DNA from 2 places in the Nocardiopsis sp. NPDC055824 genome. Region 1 is predicted to be linked to the other one. Evidence: riboswitches for the same ligand, from Rfam matches in the RefSeq annotation. Region 1 holds a riboswitch; the other holds the start of a gene.
The links. A riboswitch is a leader RNA that binds a small molecule or an ion and turns the genes downstream of it on or off. The one in region 1 is predicted to bind thiamine pyrophosphate.
Positions count from the first base shown of each region.

Region 1 (4,679 bases):
CGGGCAGCAGGGTGTGCTCGTCCGCCACGACCTCCAGTTTCACCCAGTCCGTGCCCAGGGCCTCGCGTCCCAGCCGGGCGGTGCGCACCGCGTCCGCCGCGGTGAAGCACCCCGCGGTGTTGGGCAGCGCGCGGATCCTGTTGCGGGACAGCACGTCCCACACCGACCCCTGGGCGCCGGGGGAGACCCTGCGCATGGCCACGGTGGTCAGCTCGGTCCCGGAGGTCACCAGGGCCTCCTCCAGGACCTCCAGGGAGGGCGCCCCGCCGGTGCCGGTGATCAGCCGCGAGCCGAAGGAGGTCCCGGCGATCACCAGGGGGTCCTCGACGCCTCCGGTTCCGTGTGCGCTCATGCTCAGCCTCCCTGGACCGCGGTGAGGACGTCCACGCGGTCGCCCGCGCCCAGCGCGCCGTCCGCCCACGCGGCCCGGCGCACCACCTCGTCGTTGACGGCCACGGCGATCCCGCCGGGGATCGTGCCGCCGCCCGGCGCGGTCAGGTCGCGGACGACCGCCTCCACGGTCGTGCCGTCGGCGAACTCGCGGAGGTCGCCGTTGATGATGAGTTGCACTGCCTCTCCTACTCCCACGTCGTCGTGTGCGCGTCGCCGGACACCCGGTCCGCGGCGAACCTGCGCGCGTACTCCGGCAGGGCGCCCGTGGTGAGGGCGCGCGCCATGGCCTCCCCGGTGGCCGGGGTCAGCAGGACCCCGTGCCTGAAGTGCCCCGCGGCCAGGTGCAGGCCGGGGACCCGGGTCGGCCCCAGCAGGGGCTCGTTGTCCGGTGAGCCCGGGCGCAGGCCCACACAGGTCTCGGTGACCTCCAGCTCGGTCACCCCCGGGACGAGCTCGCGCGCGTCCCGCAGGACCTGCCAGAGGCCCCCGGCGGTGAGCGAGGTGTCGTAGCCGAGCTCCTCCTGGGTGGCGCCGATGACCACCTCTCCGTCGGCGCGCGGCACCAGGTAGGTGGTGAAGCCCCTCACCAGGCCCCGGACCGTGCGGCCGACGAGGGGCGGCTCGCCGGCCGGCACCCGGGCGCGCAGGAGCTGGCCCTTGACCGGGCGCAGCGGCGGCACCACCGGTTCGGGCACCTTGACGCGGTCGCTCCAGCAGCCTGCGGCCAGGACGACCTGGTGGGCGGGCAGGACCCGGCCGTCGTCCAGGCGCACGCCCAGCCGGGCGCCCCCGGGGCCGGGGGCCGTGACCTCCTCCGCCCGACCGGCGGTCTCGGTGACTCCCGCGCGTCCGCCCGCCGCGGCCAGGGCGCGCAGCAGCAGCCGGGGGTCGACGGAGTGGTCGTCGGGAGCGAGCACGCCGCCGCGCACGGACGGGGCGAGCACCGGCTCCAGCCGGCGGCACTCGCGGCTCGTCAGGCGCTCGGTGGCGATGCCCAGGCGCTCCTGGAGCCGGTGCAGGTCGGTGAGGACGGCCATGTCGTCGCGGTCGAAGGCCACCAGGAGGGTCCCGGTGGTGCGGTAGCCCACGCGGATCCCGCCGGCGGCCTCCAGCTCGGCGACGAACCCGGGGTACATGCCCGCGGAGCGGACCCCGAACTCCATGAGGGGCTCCTCGCCGAACACGGCCTCGGTGGCCGGGGTGAGCATGCCCGCCGCGACGGTGGAGGCGGCACGGGCACCGGCGGGGCCGGTCACGGGGTCGGGTTCGACCAGGGTGACGCGGAGGCCCTCCTGGGCGGCCCGCCAGGCGGTGACCCTCCCCACGAGGCCGCCGCCGACCACGACGACGGTCCGCTCCGGCGCGTCCCCGGGGCCGCCACCGGTAGGACGAATCGTTTCGCGGCGGGGATCGTTCTTCGTGCGCACGGCGCTGTTCCCACTCCCTTCGCCGGCATGACCCGGATCAGGTTCGTGCGGTCGGAGGCTCACAGCCTCCCTCTCAGCCGGGTCCCACCCGGCTCCCGCGGGATGTGCAGAGGTCTGTCCCCATCCTAGAACCTCCTCCCGGAATGCGTGGCAGTGGTGGGGATCTCCACGGCGCCCGGCCCCCGCGGCGCCGGAAGGTGTCCGGGCCCCGTGCGGATGTGGCAGATTGGGAGGGTGACACGAAGCGACATCGACATAGACACGCTGGTCGGCGAGTGGCTGACCCTGAAGGAGGCGGCCGCGCCGCTCGGCGTGAGCCCCAACCGGATCAAGACCCTGATCCGCGAGAACCGCATGATGGGTGTGGTCCGCGGAGGGCAGCTGTCCGTCCCCGCCGCCTTCATCGACGGCGACGACCTCGTCAAGGGGCTGCCCGGGACCCTGGTGCTGCTGACCGACGCGGGCTTCTCCACGGAGGAGGCCCTGCGCTGGCTCTTCACCCCCGACGACACCCTGCCGGGCACGCCCATCCAGGCGATGCGGGAGAACCGGGGCACCGAGGTGCGCCGCCGCGCCCAGAGCATGGCCTTCTAGCGCGTGGTCCGCGGACGCTCTCGGCGGGCGTCGGCGGACGCGGGCCCGGAACGATCCGCGGAACACGGCCCGGGGCGCGGCGCGCCGTCGGGCGGCCTCCCCTCGGGGGCCGGCCGGCGAGGGCCTAGGGTGGGCGGGGTGAGGACCAGCCACGGAACCAGCCTGCGCAAGCGCCTGGACGCATCCCTTCTGTACCTGTGCACCGACGCCCGGACCGGGCGCGGTGATCTCGCCGAGTTCACCGACGCGGCCCTGGCCGGAGGGGTGGACATCATCCAGCTCCGGGACAAGGGGCTGGAGGCCCGCGAGGAGATCGCGGCCCTGGAGGTCATGCGGGAGGCCTGTGAGCGGCACGGGGCCCTGCTCGCGGTGAACGACCGCGCGGACATCGCCCGCGCGGTGCGCGCCGACGTCCTGCACCTGGGCCAGCGCGACCTGCCGGTGCCCATGGCCCGCGACATCATCGGGGCGGACCCCGTGATCGGCCGCTCCAACAACGACATCGCGGCCGCCTCCTCCTCCGCCGAGGAGGCCGGGAGCGACTACTTCTGCGTCGGCCCCACCTGGGCCACCCCCACCAAGCCGGGCCGCCCCGCGGCGGGCCTGTCCCTGGTCGAACGCGCCGCGGCGCTGGGCACGGACCGCCCGTGGTTCGCCATCGGCGGGATCGACGCGACCAACATCGACGCGGTGGTGGAGGCGGGCGCCCGCCGGGTCGTGGTCGTGCGCGCGATCACCGAGGCCGAGGACCCCCGGGCCGCCGCGGCCGGGCTGCGCGAGCGCCTGACCGCCCGCACCGGGGGCTGAGCGGCGCCCCCGGCCCCGCCGGACCCCGGGAGGGCGAGGACGCCGCCCCGCCCCCGGGGGAGGGGGCGGCCCCGCAGTCGGCCCCGTCCCCGACGGCGCGGCCGCCCGCGCCCGGCCGGTGGTCGCCCCACCGGCCTCACGGCACGAGGAGCACCTTGCCCAGGACCCGGCGCTCCTCCAGCGCCCGGTGGGCCTCCTCCGCCCGCTCCAGGGGCAGCGTCAGCCCCACATGCGGTCTCACGCGCCCGGAGCGGGCCATCTCCAGGATCCGGCGCACGGCGCCGCTCCGACCCTCCTTCCCGTCCTCCAGGTCGAAGAGGCCGAACACCTCGATCCCGCGGCGCTCCGCCTCCCCGGCGTCCACCTCGGAGAAGCGGCCCCCCGCGGAGCCGTAGGAGAGGAAGCGTCCGCCGTCGGCCACGGCGCCGAACGCCGCCTCGCCGAGGTCGCCGCCGCTCCCGTCCAGGACCACGTCGGCGCCCGCGCCGCCGGTGGCCTCGCGGACCCGCTCCACCCATCCGGGCTCGGAGTAGTCCACGACCGCCTCCGCCCCCATCTCACGGGCGAGGGCCAGTTTCTCCGGGCCCCGGGCGGCGCCCACGACGCGCGCCCCGGCCGCGGCGGCGAGCTGGACCGCCAGGCTGCCGGCCCCGCCCGTCGCCGCCAGCACGAGCACCCACGTGCCCGGGCCGAACCCGCCGCTGCGCTCCAGCGAGAGGGCGGTGGGCCCGTCGTGCAGGAGTGCCAGCGCCTGCTCCGGGGCCAGGCCCTCCGGGACGTCGACCAGTCCCGACGCCGGGACGGCGACCCGCTGGGCGTACCCGCCGAAGGGGGGCACGGGCTCGCCCCCCTCCGGGGCGGCACGGCCGGTGTCGGTGACGACCAGCGCGCCGACCCTCTCCGGGGCCACCCCCTCGCCGACCCGGACCACGGTCCCGGCCACCCCCGCGCCCGGCACGTACGGGGGCTCCACCGGGAAGTGGTCCAGCCCCCATCCGCTGCGGACCAGCGTGTCCAGGTACATCACGTTGGACGCCGCCACCTCCACCACGACCTGCCCGGGCCCCGGCTCCGGTTCGGGCACCTCCCGGGCCACCAGGACCTCGGGGCCGCCGAACCCGTCCACCCGTACCGCTCGCATACCGGATCTCCTCGCTGTCGCGCCGTGCTCTCCGCCGGCGGTGCCCAGCCTGGTACCTCAACTAATATTGAGGTCAAGTCCAGGTGCGGGAGAAGTCCCCGGGACGACGAAACCGCCGCGCACGGGGCGCGGCGGTGGCGGGCGGGCGGTGGTCAGACCCCGACGTGCGACAGGGCGCTCGGATGGCGCCGGAGGAACCCCTCGATGGACTGGGCCGGGTGGCCGGTCAGCTTGGGCACCGTCGGGGCGACCTCGTCGAGCTCACCCGCGGCGATCGCGGCGTACGACGAGGCCCACCCCTCGACGGCCCACTCCGG
Region 1 covers NZ_JBSHDN010000103.1:2,943-7,621, forward strand. Annotated here, with positions in the region: gene ACWGL3_RS19970 (thiazole synthase) at 1-352, opposite strand, end outside; gene thiS (sulfur carrier protein ThiS) at 355-570, opposite strand; gene thiO (glycine oxidase ThiO) at 579-1,820, opposite strand; TPP riboswitch at 1,816-1,929, opposite strand; gene ACWGL3_RS19985 (Rv2175c family DNA-binding protein) at 2,037-2,414, shown strand; gene thiE (thiamine phosphate synthase) at 2,553-3,221, shown strand; gene ACWGL3_RS19995 (zinc-binding dehydrogenase) at 3,358-4,362, opposite strand; gene ACWGL3_RS20000 (SDR family oxidoreductase) at 4,515-4,679, opposite strand, start outside.

Region 2 (4,679 bases), on a different contig from region 1:
GCATCGCGGTGCTGGACCAGGCGCTGCGCCCGCTCCCGCCGGGCTCGCCCGAGGTCGGCCGGATCGCGCGCACCGGCCGGATCCCGCTCGGCTACTACAACGACCCCATCACGACGGCCCGCACCTTCCCCACCGACGCCGACGGGCGCCGCTGGGCCCTGTCCGGCGACTTCGGGACGCGGGCCGGGGACGGGTCGATCGTCCTCCTGGGGCGCGGGAGCGCCGTCATCAACACCGCCGGGGAGAAGGTGTACCCGGAGGAGGTGGAGGCCGCCCTGAAGGCGCACCCCTCGGTGGAGGACGCGATCGTGGTGCCCGCCTCGGACGAGCGGCTCGGCCAGAGGGTGACGGCCCTGGTCTCCCTCGCCGCGGGGGCCCGCCTGGAGGAGGCCGCCCTGCTGGACCACTGCCGCGTGCGCCTGGCGGGGTTCAAGGTCCCGAGGACCGTCCACTTCGTGGACCGGGTGCGGCGCACGGCCGTCGGCAAACAGGACTACCGGTGGGCGGCGTCGGTGGCCCGGGACGAGGGCGGGGTCCCGCGTCCGAGCCCGCTGCGGTACTGACGGCCGCGGTCCGCGGAACCGCCCGGCGCGGGGGCGGGGGCGGCGGCCGGCCTGTGGAGGACCACACCCTGTCACTGAGACGAAGCACAGTTTTCGGATGCTATCCGGCAGCCCTGCCACAGGGCCGAAAATTACGTCATTCCAGGACAAAGGCCACGTAAGAGTTCTGCCAGGCCTCGCTTTGGCTGCTCCAGACGGGGTGCGGTCGTCCACAACTCTCCTCAACGCCTGCCCACAGCGGCCTCCGCCCCTTGTACCTTAGATCCCGACGGCCGCGATCTCCGGCCGATTCGGACAGTCTCCTTTTCGCCTCATCCCCACCCGTCGCACATTCGCGTGCGCGGGCGAGACCCTTAGGACGGAGGAAGGCGCACCTCTCCCGGACTCCCCGGGTAGCGTCCAACCACCCAGATGGCCAATTCCGCAGGCTCCTACCTCCTCGACGCGGTGCGCGGCGGCGCCGTGGGCGCCTCCGAAGCCCTTCCGGGCATCAGCGGCGGGACCGTCGCCCTCATCGTCGGCCTCTACGACAAGCTCATCGGCGGCGCGGGCCACATGGTCAGCGGGATCAAGCGGTACGTCACGGACGTCCCGCGCGGGCGCGGCAGGGCCCGCGCGCAGGAGCAGTTCCGACAGGTGGACTGGAGCGTCCTGGTTCCCGCGCTGGTCGGCATGGCCGTGTTCCTGGTCCTGGCCGCCCTCCTCCTGGCGCCGCTCGTCGACGCCTACACCCGGTACGCCTACGCCCTGTTCTTCGGCCTCGTCCTGGCGTGCCTGTGGATCCCCTACTCCGGGGCGGGCCGCCCCTGGAGGGCCGGGCACTACGCCGTGGCACTGGTGTTCGCCGTGGCCGCCTTCGTGCTCACCGGGCTGCCGGGCGCCAACCTGCCGACCCACCCGGCGGTCGTCTTCCTCGCCGCCGCGGTGGCCGTCTGCGCGCTCGTCCTGCCGGGGCTGTCCGGCTCCTTCATCCTGCTCACACTCGGGCTCTACGAGCCGACGATCAGCGCGGTCGGCGACCTGGACATCGCCTACCTGGCCGTCTTCGCCCTGGGCATGCTCACCGGCCTGTCCCTGTTCGTGAAGCTGCTCCAGCACCTCCTGGAGAACTTCCACCACATGACCCTCGTTGTACTCACCGGCCTCATGGCCGGTTCGCTGCGCGCCCTGTGGCCGTGGCAGACCGAGTCCCGCGAGGTCGTCACCCCCACCGACGTCCCTGTGACAGTCGTCTTCATCGTCGCCGGTTTCGTGATCGTGACCGCGGCCATCGTCTGGGAGCGCCGCAAGCGCTCCCGGGCCGAGGCCGCCCGCGTCGCGGCCGGCGTCCGACCGGAAAGAACGGAAAGCCACTTCTCATGACAGCGAATCTGTGGACGGCGTCGAACCTGGCGATGGAAGGCGAGGTCGTCCACGAGTACGAGGGCTTCATCGGCTGGGTGCTGAGCCTGATGACGACCCTGGGCGAGCCCGGCGTCGGCGTGGCCCTGTTCATCGAGACCTTCTTCCCCCCGATGCCGAGCGAGGCGGTCCTGCCCGGTGCGGGCTTCCTCGCCTACGACGGGCACATGAACGTCTGGCTCGCCATCCTGTGGGCCACGATCGGCTGCCTGGTCGGCGCCTGGGGCTTCTACGCGATCGGCGCCCTGCTGGGCCGGGACCGCACCAAGTGGCTGGTGGAGAAGACCCCCCTGCTCGAGGTCGAGGACTTCTACAAGGCCGAGCGCTTCTTCGCCCGCTTCGGCGGCCTCGCCGTGCTCCTGGGCCGGTGCGTGCCGCTGGTGCGCAGCTTCATCTCGGTCCCCGCCGGCATCGAGCGGATGCCCATCCTCAAGTTCTCCGTGTACACCGTGATCGGCTCCGCCGTCTGGAACTCGATCTGGATCGGACTCGGCTACGCCTTCGGCCCGGCCATCAAGCCGATCCTGGTGCAGTGGAGCGGCCTCATCAGCAACATCGTGCTGGTCGTCATCGCCCTGCTGTTCCTGTGGTTCGTCATCGTCCGCGTCCGCAAGCTGCTCAAGGCCCGGTCCGCGGACAACGCCCCCACCCTCTGAACGGCGCCGGCAGCCGTACGGGCCCCTCGGGCCCGCGCGTCCGGAACACATACGCCGACCCCCTCGGGTCGGCCGCACACTGAGCGGGGCCGCCCACGCGGCGGCCCCGACGGCGCGGGGTGCCGGTGAGTCCACCGGCTGAGAGCACACCCGTCGAACCTGCCCTAGTTCGTACTAGCGAAGGAACGCCCATGAGCGCGTACAACATCGTGTCCATCGCCGGCAGCGACCCCAGCGGGGGCGCCGGGATCCAGGCGGACCTCAAGGCCTTCTCCGCACACGGCGCCTTCGGCATGACCGTGGTCGCGGCCCTCACCGCCCAGTCCACGCGCGGCGTCACCGGGGTCCACCCGATCCCCGCCGATTTCGTCGCCCACCAGATGGACACCCTCTTCTCCGACGCCACGGTGCACGCGGTCAAGGTCGGCATGCTCGGCACGGCCGAGGTCACCGAGGCCGTCGCCGAGGCGATCGGGCGCCACGGACTGCCCCACGTGGTGGTGGACCCGGTGATGGTGGCCAAGAGCGGCGACCGCCTGCTGGAGCCCTCCGCCGTCGACGCGCTGCGCACCCGGCTGCTGCCCCGGGCGGACCTGGTCACGCCGAACCTGCCCGAGGCGGCCGACCTGCTGGGCGAGCCGGAGGCGGCCGACCTGGCGGCGATGCACGAGCAGGCCCTCCGGCTGCTGGAGTTCGGTCCGCGCGCGGTCCTGCTCAAGGGAGGCCACCTGGCCGGAGAGGACTGCGTCGACATCCTCGTGGCCCAGGGCTCCGCCCCGGTCGAGTTCCGCTCGCCGAGGGTCCGCACCCGCAACACGCACGGCACGGGGTGCACCCTGTCCTCCTCGATCGCGGCCCTGCTTCCGCAGCGGCCGGACACGGCCTCCGCCGTGGGCGACGCCAAGGCCTACCTGACCGAGGCGCTCCGGCGGGCGGACGAGATCGACGCCGGAGGCGGGCAGGGGCCCGTGCACCACTTCCACGCCTGGTGGAAGTAGGACCCGCCGACCGGGGGGCGGCACCGACGCCCTCCCCCGCGGGACCGGGCCCGGCGGAGCGGCGCGTCCGCCTCCGCCGGGCCCGGCCGCGTTCGCGGCGGCCGGGGGCGCGGCGGGCCGCCGGTCGTGCCGCTACCCCCGTACGGGCTCCATGACCGCGTCCGGGTCCCGCCAGTCCGGGTGGGCGAAGAACTTCCTCGTCTCCGCGACGACCACCGGGGACAGCAGGAGCAGCCCGATCAGGTTGGGCAGGGCCATGAGGCCGTTGGCGATGTCGCTGAACAGCCACACCGCGTCGATCTGCGCCGTGGCGCCGACGTAGACGACCGCGATGAACAGCAGCCGGTAGGGCACGACGAGCGAGCGCCCCGCCAGGTACACGACGCACCTCTCGCCGTAGTAGGCCCAGCCGAGGATGGTCGTGTAGGCGAAGACCACCACCGCGCAGGCGACGAACACGGGCCCCAGGCCCGCCAGGTCCGGGCTGATCCGGCCGAGGCCGGCCTCCATCGCGGATGTGGTGAGCAGAACCCCCTTGTCGCTGCCCTCCACCCCCGCGGCGTCGGGGTCCTGCCACACCCCGGTCGTGATGATCATCATCGCGGTCAGGGTCAGCATGATCACGGTGTCGACGAAGGTCTGCGTCATCGCGACGAGGGCCTGGCGGACCGGCTGGTCGGTCCTGGCCGCGGCGGCGGCGATGGCGCCGGTGCCCATGCCGGACTCGTTCGAGAAGATGCCGCGGGAGACGCCCTGGCGGATGACGTACATCAGGGTGGCGCCCGCGAACCCGCCCGCCGCGGAGGTGCCGGTGAAGGCGTCGCCGAGGACCAGTGCGAAGGCGGGGCCGATCCGGTCGTGGTGCACCGCCAGGACCAGCAGGTTCATGAGGACGAAGCCGATGATCATGAACGGGACCACGGCGGAGGCGACCCGGCCGATCCCCTTGATGCCGCCGAGGACGACCACGGCGGTCAGCAGCATCAGGACCACGCCGACGGCCCGCTGGTCGGCGCCGGTGGCGTCGTTGACCGCCTCGGCCACGGCGTTGGCCTGGGTGC
Region 2 covers NZ_JBSHDN010000024.1:10,260-14,938, reverse strand. Annotated here, with positions in the region: gene ACWGL3_RS08300 (acyl-CoA synthetase) at 1-563, shown strand, start outside; gene ACWGL3_RS08295 (DUF368 domain-containing protein) at 975-1,925, shown strand; gene ACWGL3_RS08290 (DedA family protein) at 1,922-2,620, shown strand; TPP riboswitch at 2,726-2,823, shown strand; gene thiD (bifunctional hydroxymethylpyrimidine kinase/phosphomethylpyrimidine kinase) at 2,812-3,618, shown strand; gene ACWGL3_RS08280 (alanine/glycine:cation symporter family protein) at 3,751-4,679, opposite strand, start outside.
Region 2: linked by a shared signal. The riboswitch ahead of thiD (bifunctional hydroxymethylpyrimidine kinase/phosphomethylpyrimidine kinase) and the one ahead of thiO (glycine oxidase ThiO) in region 1 are both predicted to bind thiamine pyrophosphate.